DNA from 2 places in the Lacrimispora struthionigena genome. Region 1 is predicted to be linked to the other one. Evidence: riboswitches for the same ligand, from Rfam matches in the RefSeq annotation. Region 1 holds a riboswitch; the other holds the start of a gene.
What was found. Region 1 has a riboswitch for nickel and cobalt ahead of ACOAOT_RS06130 (cation-translocating P-type ATPase). Riboswitches for the same ligand answer to the same signal wherever they lie in the genome.
Positions count from the first base shown of each region.

Region 2: another riboswitch for nickel and cobalt. It lies ahead of ACOAOT_RS10070 (cation diffusion facilitator family transporter); the one in region 1 lies ahead of ACOAOT_RS06130 (cation-translocating P-type ATPase).

Region 1 covers NZ_JBMBWP010000001.1:1,346,579-1,354,622, reverse strand. The annotation lists one part of gene ACOAOT_RS06140 (IS3 family transposase) at 1-548, opposite strand, end outside; one part of gene ACOAOT_RS06140 (IS3 family transposase) at 548-1,034, opposite strand; gene ACOAOT_RS06135 (ArsR/SmtB family transcription factor) at 1,142-1,504, opposite strand; NiCo riboswitch at 1,678-1,775, shown strand; gene ACOAOT_RS06130 (cation-translocating P-type ATPase) at 1,892-4,420, shown strand; gene ACOAOT_RS06125 (PTS sugar transporter subunit IIA) at 4,503-4,991, opposite strand; gene ACOAOT_RS06120 (PRD domain-containing protein) at 5,001-5,837, opposite strand; gene ACOAOT_RS06115 (hypothetical protein) at 6,136-6,636, opposite strand; gene ACOAOT_RS06110 (response regulator transcription factor) at 6,808-7,521, shown strand; gene ACOAOT_RS06105 (sensor histidine kinase) at 7,502-8,044, shown strand, end outside.
Region 2 covers NZ_JBMBWP010000002.1:247,383-255,426, reverse strand. The annotation lists gene ACOAOT_RS10090 (hypothetical protein) at 1-23, shown strand, start outside; gene smpB (SsrA-binding protein SmpB) at 109-576, shown strand; gene ACOAOT_RS10080 (BMP family ABC transporter substrate-binding protein) at 665-2,656, shown strand; gene ACOAOT_RS10075 (metallophosphoesterase family protein) at 2,628-3,224, shown strand; NiCo riboswitch at 3,310-3,402, shown strand; gene ACOAOT_RS10070 (cation diffusion facilitator family transporter) at 3,478-4,398, shown strand; gene ilvN (acetolactate synthase small subunit) at 4,510-5,010, shown strand; gene ilvC (ketol-acid reductoisomerase) at 5,120-6,130, shown strand; gene ACOAOT_RS10055 (LysR family transcriptional regulator) at 6,218-7,117, opposite strand; gene ybaK (Cys-tRNA(Pro) deacylase) at 7,334-7,807, shown strand.

The sequences.
Region 1 (8,044 bases):
ACTTAAGATTTCACCATTACACATATCCATAAATGGATCCAGGTACAGCTTATGCATTGCCATATGTCCCTTGCAATCGACTTCATAGTATTTAAACTCAGTAGTATCTGTCGTAATCTTCTGATGAGGTATAGAAGTTTTAAATCGTCTCCTGATTCTATTGGGTGCTACAGTTCCAACTTTCCCTTTGTAAGAACTGTATTTACGGCTCTTTCTGGTAAAGGAGAATACCTGAAGATTAAGCTTTTGCATAATTCTCTGTACTTTCTTCTTGTTAACCGTAAATCCTTGATTACGAAGTTCTCCATACATACGACGGTATCCATAATCTTTGTTATTTTTATGAATTTCTAAAATTTTATCTTCAAGTTCCTGATTAGGATTTTCTCTATCAAATCTTTTTTGCCAATACATATAAGTTGCTTTTGGAAATCCAATAACTGCGAGAATGTCTTTTAGTCTGTATTCTCCTCGGAGGCTGTAGACGATTCTCGCTTTTCTTTCAGAAGAGCTTCCTCCTCTAAACGCAGCCTCCTCAGTTCTTTTAAATAAGCATTCTCAATCCTAAGTTTTAGAAGTTCGTCCTCAAGTTGCTTTACATGTTCAGCACTAGTATCAACTGGAGTAATCTCAGTAGGCTGAATATCTTGTTTTCTTCTAAATAAATCCAATGATTTCTTACGTCCCTTCTTCTTTGGTCTCAAAGCATCAGGACCGGCAATTCTGTAATCATTTACCCACTTTGCAATTAATGCATTATTGTTAATTCCTTCAGAAAGAGCCAGCTCTTGATATGAAACTTCACTTGATAAGTATAACTCTACCACACGAAGCTTATATTCAAAAGAATAACTCTCATTTTTTCTAGAACGAAATAGTCCTTCATCACCAAATTTCTCGTAATAATGAACCCAATTTAAAACTTGACGCCTATTCGTAACTCCAAACTTCTCAGCTAGAAACGTATATCCACCTTTTCCTTGTAGATATGCATCAACCACCTGTTTTTTAAATTCAAAACTGTATTTTGACATAATAAAACCGACCTCCAATCGTTAGATTCTAGGTCTAACTTTTGGGGGTCGGTTCACTGACGATGCTCTTTTCTCACATTATTATGAGAAAATTTGATCATGGTATCCTATTTTTGGTGCTTTACATGGATTAAAGCATTCTCAATAATTTCAAATACGTGTTCATCGTCTAATGAATAATAGACAAATTTACCCTCTTTTCTGGACTTTACCTGGCCTGATCCCTTTAGAAGCTTTAATTGATGGGATATTGCAGATTTCGTCATATCTAAAATTACAGCCAGATCATTTACACATAATTCACTTTTTGATAACGCATACATAATCTTTATTCTGGTATCATCACTGATTATTTTAAAAAATGCAGAAAGGAGGGAAAAACAGCCGTCGTCTTCCATTTCTGATTTCACTTTTTCTGCCAATTCCTCATTAATCGCCTGACAATCACACTTATTAATTGAGTCTCCCATTCACACTGTATCCCTTCTAAACTTCAATTTATTAATTATACGTAATTCTTCCATCACACGTCAAGACGGAGAATGGAATTTATTCAAATAAAGTAGTTGACATTTTTGATCCCTCTACATATAATGTATAAATCTCTTTGCACTGCATTATATTCCAATGGAATTCGAGATCAACAGTACAAACTGAGCAGGCGATGCCCGAAAGGGCGTGGGGCTGGGCCGTCCAACGAACGGCAGCGGATTGCAATTTACGCACATCTGCGGGACAGTAGTATGTTCCGCCGGTGTGTTTTTTTTATACACATTTACGGAACAACGAACTCAAATGGAGTGCCATAGGAGAAATCATGACACCGCCGCTTTGGCGAGAGATGGAGGATTTTTTTTATGACAGACACCCCAAATTACAATGGCCTAACCAGCGAGGAGGCCAGACTAAGACAGCATCAGTATGGTAAAAATGAACTGATCCCGCAGAAGAAGGAAAGCTTTTTTAAGAAGGTTTTTCACATTATCTGCGAACCCATGTTTCTTTTACTTATCATTGCAGCTGTCATTTATTTTATCCTGGGAGAACCCAGAGATGGTGCCATTATGCTTATTTTTGTTATCGGCATAATCAGCATTGATGTAATTCAGGAATGGAAAACAGATAAAACCTTAAACGCTTTAAAAGACCTTTCTGCACCCACAATTCCGGTAATACGGGATGGAATTGAAAAACTGATTGCCAGCGCGGATCTTGTGCCTGGTGATTTAATGATGATTCACGAAGGTGTGAAGATTCCGGCTGACGGTGAGGTGATTCGCTGTGCCGATTTATGTATTGATGAATCCTCTCTGACCGGCGAGGCTGAAAGGGTCTTTAAGATACCTGTTGGAAATAAATTACCGGAAAAAGACTATTGGCGTAAGGACTACTGCTATGCCGGAACACTGGTTATGCAGGGCACTGGAGCAATTAAAGTGGATAAGATCGGAGCACAGTCCGAATACGGCAAAATCGGCCTGGGAGTTGCCATTACCCCCCAGGAAGATACCCCGCTGCAAAAGCAGACCGGAAAGCTGGTGAAGACCTGTGCCGTGATAGCAGGTGTTCTTTTCCTGATGGTAGGAATCTTTACCTGGTTTAATATCCCTGATCACAGATTCAGTGACCGGCTTATTGAAAGTATCCTTTCCGGAGTGACTCTTGCCATGGCAATGATCCCGGAGGAGTTTCCGGTCATCCTCACCGTCTTTCTTTCTATGGGAGCCTGGAGACTGGCTAAGAAGAATTCACTGGTGCGCAAATTGCCAAGTGTAGAGACACTTGGTGCCGTTTCAGTTCTGTGTGTGGATAAAACCGGAACGATCACCATGAATCAGATGACGGTTCAAAAAGTATGGGCTGGAAACCAACAGGAACAAAAGCTGATAGAAACAATGGGACTTGGCTGTGAGACAGACACCTATGATCCTATGGAAAAAGCCATGCTCACTTACTGTGAAGATCATGGTATATCAAAAGAAAGTCTGTTCCATCATGAATTTGTGACCGAATATGCCTTTACCAATGAACTAAAAATGATGGGGCATGTCTGGCGCCGGAACGGACAGCTGGTTATCGCAGCAAAAGGAAGCCCGGAACGAATCCTGACAATCTGTGAACTCACCCATGAGGAACGAGAGATTGCTGAAAAACAAATTAACGACTTATCCGGTGAAGGATTACGTGTGATTGGAGTTGCAACTGCAAACCCTGTAAATGACCAGGCGATTCCTGCCTCTATTACAGACTGCCGCCTGACATTTCTGGGACTGGTGGGTCTGGCAGACCCTCCCCGGGAAAGTGTGAAAAATGATATAGCCTTATGCAGGGAAGCTGGCATCCGTGTGGTCATGATAACCGGTGACAATGGTATTACTGCTTCCGCAATTGCAAGGAAAATTGGCATTCCCGGCAGCGACCGTATTATTACAGGAGAAATGCTGGAAGCCATGTCAGATCCCCAGCTGCAGGAGGCCGTTAAAAACGTGTCCATCTTCTCCCGGGTTATCCCGGAGCATAAGATGCGGATTGTAAAAGCATTTAAGGAAAATGGAGATATTGTGGCTATGACCGGCGACGGTGTCAATGATGCTCCCGCCCTTAAATATGCCGACATAGGGATTGCTATGGGGAAACGAGGAAGTGAGGTGTCCAGAGAGGCCGCCGACCTTATCTTAATGGATGATAACTTTACCACCATCGTGGAAACCATCAGGGACGGACGCCGCATCTACGATAATATCCGCAAAGCTGTGGGTTATGTGTTTACAATCCACATTCCCATTGCGTTCTCCTCCCTGCTTGGTCCATTCCTTGGCATCGCCCCTGCTTCTCTTTTACTCCTGCCTCTTCATGTGGTGCTTTTGGAAGTTCTGATTGACCCCACCTGTTCCATTGTACTGGAGCGTCAGCCAGCCGAAACCAATATTATGAAACGCAAGCCACGCAACCCAAAAGAAAAGCTGCTGACTGGTAAGCTGCTTTCAAAAAGTATTCTCCAGGGTCTGTTTGTATTTGCAGCTTCCTTTGGAGCATATTACTTCACTGTAAAAAACAGCCCTGCCCATGCACCTGCTGCCCGTTCCATGGGGCTTTCCATAATCATGCTGGCAAATTTATTCCTTGTACAGGTCAACAGCTCAGACTATAACAACATCTTTCGTTCCATCAGACAGCTTCTAAATGATAAGATTATGTGGGCTGTCAACGCAGGTACCGTTATTCTTCTTGCTGTCATCCTCTATTCGCCTCTCGCAGGACTTTTAAAGCTGGCTCCCCTCTCTGCTTTGCAGATGTTTACAGCACTGGGGCTGGCAGCTGCATCGGTTCTGTGGTATGAGCTGGTAAAACTGACCAAGGTTAATGAAAAAGCGGTTAAGACGTAAGAAAGGTCCACCAGTTTATAATCATTAAAATAGCCAAAAAAGAAACAGCCCGGTTCCATTGATTCGGAACCGGGCTGACGATTTAAGAAAGATTAAGCAGCTCTTTCTGTTTTTCCTGATCACCTTCTAAAAGAACTTCAATTGTTTTAAATTTATCTGAATTAGTAACAATCACCGCCGTTGTAGTCGCATAACCGCTTTTACTTATTTCCTCTAAAGAAAATGTCATAATCTGCTGTCCGCATTTTATTGAATCTCCGACTTTTACCTGTTGGCTAAAGCCTTTCCCGTTCATCTCCACTGTGTCCATTCCCACATGTATGATGAGTTCAACACCCTGTGTACTTTTTAAACCAATGGCATGCTTTGTGTCTGCAATTAAAATAACCTCTCCGTCAAATGGGGCGTATACAATACCTTCCTCAGGTATAATACCAACTCCTTTTCCAAGAATGCCTTCCGAAAACACACCGTCATTAATTTCGCTTAAAGTAATTACTTTACCGGTAATGGGCATATAAACGATTTTTCTGCTGTTGAATTTCTGTCCTATTTTTTCAAATAATCCCATCTTATCTCCTTAATTGATTGTATTATTTTTTATAATCCGATTAATGTGTATCATCAGATATAGTATCTCATCCTGTGTTATCTCTGCATGCAGCTGATCGACCACCCTGTCGCTGATTTGTACAGCACAATCGTAGATCTCCGGCTTTTCAGCCTTCAGTGTTTCAAATAAAGCTCCATTATCATCTATGAACTGCTTTTTTTCTATAATTCGCTTCAAAAAATATCTGAAATGCATAACAAACCTGTTATAATTAAACCCTTCCCTGTCTATCTCTGTTTCAAATGTCTGTTCAATCATACCAGTAATCTCATCTATCAGCTGATCAGTTTGGAACTCTCCGTTGGTTTCACCCATGTTTTCTTCTTCTGCATTTACAAAATGCATTGCGATATTGGTTATTTCGCTGTCGGGTAACTTTACGCACAGCTTACTTTCTATCAGCCCAACTGCATCTCTTGCCAGGGAAGTTTCTGCCGGATACAATTGCTCGATATCATAGGAAAAAAGCATTTTCATTTCCTTGTATTTTTCTATACGCTTTAATGCAAAATGAATATGATCCGCAAGTCCCGGCAGAAGATTGGGATTCAAAGTGCAATCCAGTGTCATTTGAGCTTTTTTTACAATGATCGCCGATACCTCAAACACTTCCTCTGGTATTTCCTCCAGCAATTTATAAAAGCTCTGGTCCATTCGATAGAAGGTCATTGAAATGGAGCTTAAATCCCTGATCTCATAAGGCATAGCGGGAAAACCGATTCCTTTGCCAAAAGCAATTAACTCTTTTTTATGATTATCCACACATAATGCAACATTATTGTTAATCTTTTTTATAACCTTCATAATATTTCCTCACTTGAAAGTACGTAAATAAACAAAAAAACTCCCTGAACGCATACCAAATAAAACAGGTAATGCCTCAAAGAGTAACAATCCTTATAATGAATTAAGTATAGTGAAAAAACAGCGTTATGTCAACGTGTAAAATCTAATTAAAATAAAAGTTATTATTTGTGCACTATACACAAGTGGGTTATTAAAAATACTGCACTATTAATATATTTGAGAACCAGAGAAATACGGTCTCAATTCTATAAACAGTGCAGTCGATGATGAAAAAATATTTATTTATTCCTATGTATTACTTTTTTGTAGTAGCTGCAGTTTTTGTAGTGGCTGCGGTTTTTGTAGTAGCTGCAGTTTTTTTAGTTGCTGTCTTTGCTGCTGTATTATTAACCTTTGCTGCTTTTTTCTGTTTTTTTACTGCTTTTGTCTTTTTTACAGCTGCTTTTTTATGTGTTTTAGCCTTGCTGGTCTTCTTTGCAGCTGCTTTTTTATGTTTCTTTACTTTTGCTGCTTTTTTTGTAACGGCTTTCTTATCTGTTTTTACAGCGGCTGCTTTTGCGGAATCAGCTTTTGCTGCCTCTGTTGTTTTTGCTGCTTCTGTTGTCTTGGCTGCCTCTGTTGTCTTTGCTGCCTCTGTTGTCTTGGCTGCTGTGCCTGCCTTGCTTGCCTGTGTTGTGGCTGCTGCTTTAGTCGGATTTACTGCTGTTGTTGCTGCCTGAGCTGGAATGGCTACTGTTCCTGTGATAAGCATAGCAGTGGTTAAAAGAGATGTAATTGATTTCATTGATTTTCTCATAATTGTTACTCCTTTCATTGGGGGGGATTTTTTCTTTTCTGTTTGAAATCATACTACCATTACCTGACGCATTTCAAAGGTGAAACTGTGGCAAAATTGTGGCAGCTCTATGAATTCGAAATAGAAAATGATAAAATATACGAAACAGCCGAAAGGAAGGGTTATAGATAAATGGAAAAGAAACGAATTTACCTTGCAGATGACGAACAGCCCATCAGGGATTTAATACAGCTTTTTCTGGCTGCTGAGGGGTTTGAGGTACAGACATTTCCAGACGGAGACCAATTGTATGCCGCTTTTGATAAAAATCCTTCAGATATGGTAATCTTAGATGTTATGATGCCTGGTACGGACGGACTTGTGCTATGCCGGGAGATCAGGAAAAGAAGTAATGCACTGATTGTAATTGTTTCTGCCAGAGACAGCGAAGCAGACCGAATAGCCGGAATCACTTTAGGGTCCGATGATTACTTAACAAAGCCTTTTTCTCCTATGGAGCTTGTAACCAGAGTAAAAGCATTATTTCGGAGAATGGAGCTGGACTTAGGCAGCTACAAGGGAGAAATCTATCTTTTTGGAAATATAAAGGCTGATGTAAATAAAAGAGAGTTCTCCGTGAATGGAAAGACACTTGATGTTACTCCCACAGAATTTGCCCTTATGGTCTATTTGATGGAAAAAAAGGAACAGGCGGTGTCCAGGGAAGAACTGCTAAAGCATGTCTGGAAATTTGATTTTGAAGCAGATACCAGAGCAACCGATGATGTGATTAAAAGACTGCGAAAAAAACTGGCAGTTGCGGAAGCAGACGTAAAAATACAGTCTGTCTGGGGTTTTGGTTTCCGCCTGGAATTAGGAGATACCCATGAAGAGTATAAAAAATAAAATCCAGAAGCCATTTTTAACCCTTCTCATACTGATTCCCCTGGCCACCCTTATCTTATTTAATCTTTCCTTTCGGATCTACAGCAATGCTACTGCCAAAAATGAATTAAAAACTACAATCCGCGCAGTGGAAAAGGAAATAAAAAGTGAACTGGAAACAGACGGAGGCCAGCCCTCAGAGAAGAAAGCATTGAGTATGGCAAGAAATATCCTCATGGCCCTTAAATCCTCTCATTTTTCACAAGGTATGGATTTCTATCTTCTGGATCGGGATGCAAACCCTGTATTTCCATCACAGATAAAGCTTGCCCCTTCCCAGATTGCATACTTAGATGTGATAAAGGATGAGTATCTTAAGATGAACCAGGGCACCGTTTACACCATTCCTGTAAACGGTAAAAAATATTTCACCATCGCCTATTCCCTGAACAATGACGATTTAAGCAATCTAACCGCCGTATTTGTCCTTCCGGCAGACCGAATGAATAAATATCTGGGAGCAGTCAATCTCATCCTTTTTGCC
Region 2 (8,044 bases), on a different contig from region 1:
GCAGTATTGTTTATTTTAAATAGAGCCTTTGCTGATTTTCTTATCCTTTACGAGATATAAATAATGTAGTATGATTGTGTAAAGTTTTAATAAGGGAGATTTATCCATATGGGAGAAAATTTTAAATTAATCGCCAATAACAAAAAGGCGTATCATGATTATTTTATCGATGAAAAATATGAAGCCGGTATCGAGCTGTTTGGCACTGAAGTAAAGTCCATACGTATGGGCAAATGCAGTGTAAAGGAGTCGTTTGTCCGAGTTGACAAAGGTGAGGTTTATGTATTTGGCATGAACATCAGTCCTTATGAAAAGGGGAATATTTTCAACAAAGATCCACTGCGTATCAGAAAGCTCCTCCTTCATAAATCGGAAATTCAAAAACTGGATGAAAAAATTGCACAAAAAGGATATACTCTGGTTCCTCTTTCCGTATATTTTAAAGGCAGTCTGGTTAAAGTGGAGATCGGTCTGGCAAGGGGTAAAAAACTTTATGATAAAAGGGATGATATCGCTAAGAAAGACCAGAAGCGGGAACTGGAACGTGACTTTAAAGTACGCAATTTAAAGGTGTAATGGTTGTATGACGAAGTAATTGCCCGTCTGTACAGAACATCGATTGGATGGTAAAATAGGGGTATAAAATAATGGGAGGAAACTGCGGATGGCACTATATGATTATGTAGGGGCATTAAGAAAAGGGCGAAGGCAGTACCAGGCATCCGTATCAAGAGGAGAGTATCCGTATCTGCCAGTGCTTGATGATATCTTATCTTATTCTGATATCGTTTCTGAAGTCAATTTAGGAATTATGGATATTCCGCTGGAGAAGGTAATCGGTACCAAGACAGAAGGACGGACCAATGCATTTGCCAGTAATTTCATGCCCCTTTTGTCGGAAAAATCCGAATTTGGAGCGAAGTGGGCCTACCTGTATGATCATCAGATTCAGGAAGGAATTCATGATCCGATTGTTGTTTATGAATTCATGAATCAATATTATGTACAGGAAGGCAATAAAAGGGTCAGCGTATTAAAGTATGTGGGAGCCTTCAGCATCGCTGCCTCAGTAATCCGGATGATTCCAAAGCGTACTGATGATTTAAACAACCGGCTTTATTACGAATTCCTTGATTTTTATCAGGTTTCCTTTAACTGTGATATCTGGTTCAGCAAGGAAGGCAGCTATGATAAGCTTTTGAAGGTAATGAATAAAATTCCGGGAGAACAGTGGAGCGAAGATGACAGACTGGTGTTTAAGTCTGCATATGACCGTTTTTCCAAAGCATTTCACGCATTCGGCGGTGATGATTATGACATGACCTGCTCCGATGCATTTTTAGTCTATGTGGAGCTGCTTGGATACAAGTCGGTTAAAGACCGGGTGGAAAAGCAGATTAAGAAGGATCTGGTTAAGATTAAGGATGAACTTCTTCTGTCCTCCAGAGGCAATAAGATTGCGCTGGTGGAGCAGCCGGAGGAGGCTTTAGAGGGATCGGATAACACCACTATGAAGCTGATCAACTGGCTGCTTCCCAATCCAGGCCTTGACCCCTCCATGCTTAAAATAGCATTTATTCATGCAAAGACAGCGGAAACTTCCAGCTGGACTTACGGTCATGAACTGGGCAGGATGTATCTGGAGCAGGCATTTGACGGAAAGACAGAAACCATGGTCTTTTTCCATGCAGACTCGGAAGCGGAGACGGCGAAGGCATTTGATGCTGCGATTGCAGGCGGCTGCAACATGATTTTTACAACAGCTTCCCAGATGATTAATTTAAGTGTAAAGACTGCCATTGACCATCCGGAAATCAGAGTGTTCAACTGTTCGGTCAATATGTCCTATTCTTCTGTCTGCACCTATTATGGAAGAATGTACGAATCAAAGTTTTTGATGGGAGCTTTAGCTGCATCCATGTCACGGGATGACAAACTTGGTTATATTGCAGATTATCCCATATATGGCACCATTGCCAATATCAATGCATTCGCTTTGGGGGCAAGGATGATTAATCCTTATGCAAAGGTTTATCTGGAGTGGTCAAGGATAGCAGGGCGGGATGCTCAGGCAGAACTTGAGAAAGAAGGAATCCGTTTTATATCCGGTGATGATATGATTACTCCTCAGGCACCTACAAGAGAATACGGTCTCTATCAGAAAGCTGCAGATGGAAGCCTGAGAAACCTGGCTACTCCTATCTGGCATTGGGGTAAGTTTTATGAAAGAATCGTAAATCTCACCTGTCACGGTTCTGTTGACAGGAAAGAAATGAAAGGCAAGCAGGCGATAAACTACTGGTGGGGAATGTCTGCAGACGTCATTGATGTGATCTGCTCCCAAAATCTCCCACACGGCACAAACCGGCTGATTACATTTTTGAAAAATTCCATTCGGGCAGGAAGCTTCCAGCCATTTGTTGGAACCATTTACTCTCAGGATGGCACAATTCAGTGTGAAGATGGGTTAAGTCTCACACCGGAGGAGATTACTACCATGAACTGGCTTACGGAAAATGTAGTAGGTCAGATTCCTGATTTTGAAGAGTTAACAGAAGAAGCCCGGTCATTGGTTCGTCTTCAGGGTCAGACAATATACGAGAACATGGATACGGAGGAACTTCAGCGTGAAAATTCTGGTACTGGCGGATCATGAGTCCAAGTCGCTCTACGAATTCTATACACCGGAGAAGCTAAAAGATATTGATTTAATCATTTCCTGCGGAGATTTAAGAGCAAATTATCTGACGTTTTTTGCCACCTGTTCTCACGCACCGGTCTATTACGTAAGGGGAAACCATGATTGTCAGTATGACAGATGTCCTCCGGAGGGGTGTACCTGCATTGAAGATGAGATTGTTACCTTCAATGGAGTAAGAATTTTGGGGCTGGGTGGTTCCATGGAATATATTCCGGGTTCTCCCAACCAGTTTACAGAAAAGAAAATGGAACAGAGAATTAAGCGCATGTGGTGGAAGTTAAAGAAAAATAAGGGGTTTGATATACTTGTAACCCATGCGCCTGCTTTTGAACTCAATGATCTGCCGGATCTGCCTCATCGGGGGTTTTCCTGCTTTAAGATGTTGATGGACAAGTATGCACCCAGGTACTTTCTTCACGGTCATATCCATGCTAATTATGGCAATGCTTTTAAGAGAGAAGATCAGTATGGAAGCACCGTTGTGATCAATGCTTATGAATATTGCATTATTGATTACACGTAATATGGTAACTTTTACAGCGATACGTTCATATCCTATTACAGAAGCCCGTTTACGGGATTAAACTCATTGCACTGCACATGACTCTACAGTACAAACTGAGCAGGCGTCAGCTTTTAACAGCTGTAAGCCGGGTTGCTTTCGCAACAGCAGATGATTTGAAAGCATCTGTGGGACAGTAGTTAACTCTAATTGTTCCACAGGTGCATTTTTTATTTATCAGCAGCTGTAATCTGATCAAACTGGGGGAACTGGTATGAAACGTATCACTAAATTAAAGAAAGAAAAGTATGGAAAAAGTCTTGCCATGCACGTATCGGTGGTGAGCATTATCATTAATTTAATGCTTTCTGCATTTAAACTGGCGGCAGGTATGCTTGGGCATTCTGGAGCGATGATTTCGGATGCAGTTCATTCTGTTTCCGATGTGTTCAGCACATTTATTGTTATGATCGGTGTGCAGCTGGCAGATAAAAAATCTGATAAAGAGCATCCATACGGTCATGACCGGATGGAATGTGTTGCTTCTGCCATACTTGCTTCTTTATTAATGGCAACAGGCGTTGTAATTGGCATCACTGGTATTAAAGCCATAACAGGGCAGAATGGAAAGACGGCAGAAATCCCGGGATTGATTGCTTTGGTCGCGGCAGTTTTATCAATCGTCGTAAAAGAATGGATGTACTGGTACACAAGAGCAGCAGCCAAAAAGATAAATTCAGGTGCTGTTATGGCAGATGCATGGCACCATCGCTCTGACGCGCTGTCTTCTGTGGGAGCGATGATTGGGATTGGCGGTGCAAGAATGGGAATTCCTGTTTTAGATCCTCTGGCCAGTATTGTAATCTGTATTTTCATTGGTAAGGCAGCTATCGATATATTTCGTGATTCCATGAACAAAATGATCGATAAATCCTGTGATGAGGATACGGTTCAAAAAATGAAGGAGTTTGCAATGTCAGTTATGGGGGTAAAGAGGATTGACGATATCAGAACCAGAATGTTTGGTGCAAAAGTATATGTGGATATTGAAATTGCAGCAGAAGGAAAACTGGAACTGGTAATGTCACACGAAATAGCAGAAAAGGTGCATCTGTGTATAGAAGAACACTTTCCTGATGTAAAGCATTGCATGGTTCACGTAAATCCTGTACTTGATATGGAAGAAAATGATTAAATATGTCTATAGGTATAACTCCAGATTATAATACACATTCCTATTATTTAGTTGACAAATAACAGTTACATTGTTATCATTTAAATATTATACAAAAAGGCAGGGATGTGAATGGAAAGAATCGTATTATCATTGTTGGTTGATAACACTGCCGGCGTTTTAAGCCGCGTAGCCGGACTGTTCAGCCGCCGTGGCTATAACATTGAGAGCCTTACGGTAGGAGTAACTGCGGATGAGAGATATTCGAGGATGACAGTGGTTTCTGTAGGTGAACAGGAGATCTTGGATCAGATTGAAAAGCAGCTGAGAAAGCTGGAGGATGTCAGGGATATCAAGGAATTGAAGCCCGGACGTTCTGTTTACCGTGAACTTATTCTTGTAAAGGTCCGCGCCAATGCCAGTGAGCGTCAGGCGATCAGTGCCATTGCAGATATATTCAGGGCTACCATTGTTGATGTGGGAAGAGATTCTTTAACCGTCATGCTGACAGGCGACCAGTCAAAACTGGATGCACTGATTAACCTCCTTGGAGATTATGAGATTTTAGAGTTGGCAAGAACTGGTCTGACAGGACTTTCCAGAGGATCAGATGATATCCGCTATCTGCCATAGGCAGTCTGTTGTTGTTAGCTAGAGGTGTTGCCAAAGGCGGACAGTGAGTCGTCGGCATAGTTCCTTTAACAAAATATATTATGAGTCAGTATATGAGGAGGAAAGAAAGATGGCAAAGATTTACTACCAGGAAGACTGCAACTTATCTTTATTAGAAGGTAAGACCATTGCAGTGATTGGATACGGAAGCCAGGGTCATGCCCATGCGCTTAATTTAAAGGAGTCCGGATGTGATGTCATCATTGGACTTTACGAAGGAAGCAGTTCCTGGGCGAAAGCAGAGGCTCAGGGTTTATCCGTTTATACTGCAGCTGAAGCAGCAAAGAAAGCAGACATCATCATGATTCTGATCAATGATGAGAAACAGGCTGCTATGTATAAGGAATCGGTAGAACCAAACTTAAAAGATGGCGATATGCTGATGTTCGCTCACGGTTTTGCAATTCACTTCGGACAGATCGTTCCTCCTAAGAATGTTGATGTTACTATGATTGCTCCAAAAGCACCAGGTCATACAGTTCGTAATGAATATCTGGTAGGCAGAGGAACTCCCTGCCTTGTAGCAGTTCATCAGGACTATACCGGTAAGGCAATGGACAAGGCTCTGGCATATGCATCTGCAATTGGTGGTGCAAGAGCAGGCGTTTTAGAGACAACCTTCCGGGTTGAGACAGAGACGGATCTTTTTGGTGAGCAGGCTGTATTGTGCGGTGGTGTATGTGCACTGATGAAAGCTGGTTTTGAGACATTGGTGGAAGCAGGATATGCACCGGAGAACGCTTACTTTGAGTGTGTACATGAGATGAAGCTGATCGTTGATCTTATCTTTGAAAGCGGTTTTGCTGGTATGAGATATTCAATCTCCAATACAGCTGAGTATGGAGATTATATTACAGGACCAAAGATTATTACGGATGAGACCAAAAAGGCTATGAAGAAAGTGCTGACAGACATTCAGGATGGTACATTTGCAAAAGACTGGCTGCTTGAGAATCAGGTTGGCGGTGCTCACTTCAAAGCTATGAGAAATGCAGAAGCTTCTCATGAATTAGAGAAAGTCGGAGCAGATCTTCGTAAGCTTTACAGCTGGAATAACGGCGGAAAACTGATCGATAACTAAATATAATTTTAGTATATGTAAAATAGCTGATAGAAAAGAGCATGTGGTTAACACGATTTCTCTTTTCTATCAGCCTTTTTATGCGTATTAGCCTCTGATTCCTGCTTTCTGCATTGCTTCAAAGAAAATTTCCATTGCAGTGGATACAGATCCCGGGTTATAGGCAAATCCAACCGTTCGTTTCTTTATACCAGCTATCATGGGAACTTCAATCAGTTCTTTTTTATCCAGCTCATCCTGGACAAATTCTTTAATCACACAGCCAATCCCCAGACCGATTTTGGCGAATTCAATCAGTAGATCCATGGTAGTAATTTCCAAAAGTTGATTGGGAATAATCTGGTTTTCATTTAGATATTCGTCAATATACTTCCTGGTCATATTATTTTTGTCCAATAAAAGGATGTTACCGGTTTGAAATAAATCTGCATTTTTTCCCTCTCTTAGATAAAGATTTTCCAGATAGGCACTGGTTGATACAAAGATGTCCTGAATTTCCATAACTGGATTAAATAGAAGAGGGCGGCGGTTGGAGGGCTCAGCGATCAATCCCAAGTCTATCTGCTGTTGTTCCAGCATGGCAACTGTATGGGTGGTGGACTGACTTTCTATGGTAATTTTAATATGAGGATACTTTTCAATAAATCCCTTTAAATAAGGAAGAAGAATGTATTTACACAGAGTATTGCTCACACCGATTCTTAAGTGCCCGATATTAAAATCTTTCACTCTCTTAAGTTCCAGCTCTCCTCTGTTTATGGCTTCAAATGCTGTTTTTGTGTGATGAAACAAAAGTTTACCTTCTTCTGTAAGCTGGACACCTCTGGAATTCCGGGTAAATAATGCCACACCTAAATTGTCCTCCAGCTTACTAATGGACTTGCTGATTGCAGGCTGACTGATGAAAAGTTCTTTCGCAGCTTTGGATATATTACCAGCTTTTGCTACTTCATAAAAAATTTTATATTGGGAAAGATTCTGATCCATATTAAAAATCCTTTCATTTTATAACCATTCATTATAATAATAGACAATACTATATATTGATATTATATCAGGAAAAATATCGGAATGTAAAGCAGGAAAATCAAGGGGGTAAATGACCTGGCATGGAAGGAAGTCCTGCATAAGCTTTTGCTGGACAAACAGAGTTTTTCTTATTATGATGTAATTCATAAAACAAAAGGACAGGAGTGATCTGATATGATAAAAACAAATGTAATGAGAATGCTTGATAAAGCAGGGATTGCCTATGATACAAGAGAATATACCGTTGATGAACAGGATTTATCGGGAAGCCATGCAGCCGACATGCTGGGCGTGGATCATGGTAGTGTATTTAAAACTCTTGTATTAAAAGGAGATAAAACTGGCTATTTTGTCTGTTGTATCCCTGTAGACGCTGAGCTTGATTTAAAAAAGACAGCAAAGCTTACAGGCGATAAAAAAGTTGAAATGATTTCTGTAAAAGATTTACAGTCTGTCACCGGTTATATCAGAGGCGGGTGTTCACCTGTGGGAATGAAAAAGCAGTTTCCTACATGGATTGATGCATCTGCGGGAAATTATTCTGATATTGTAGTAAGCGCCGGGATCAGAGGTCAGCAAATTGTCATTGCTCCACAGAAACTTGCTGACTTTATTAGAGGTAATTTCGCCTCACTTACCCTGAATTAGTTTACATAAAACATTTTGACGGTAAGACGGGCCGATAGTGCGGGGGTGAATAATTAACAGAAATGTAATACTATTGTAAAAAGTTAACACATGTTTAATACAAAAAAACCCCATAAGTACAAGTAAAAATAGTGTATAACTAACAAAAAAATAAAAATGGAAAAAAATTAAGAAGTTAAATTATCACAAAAATGTTAAATGACCATTGACTTTTTTAACGGGATTCTTCTATAATTA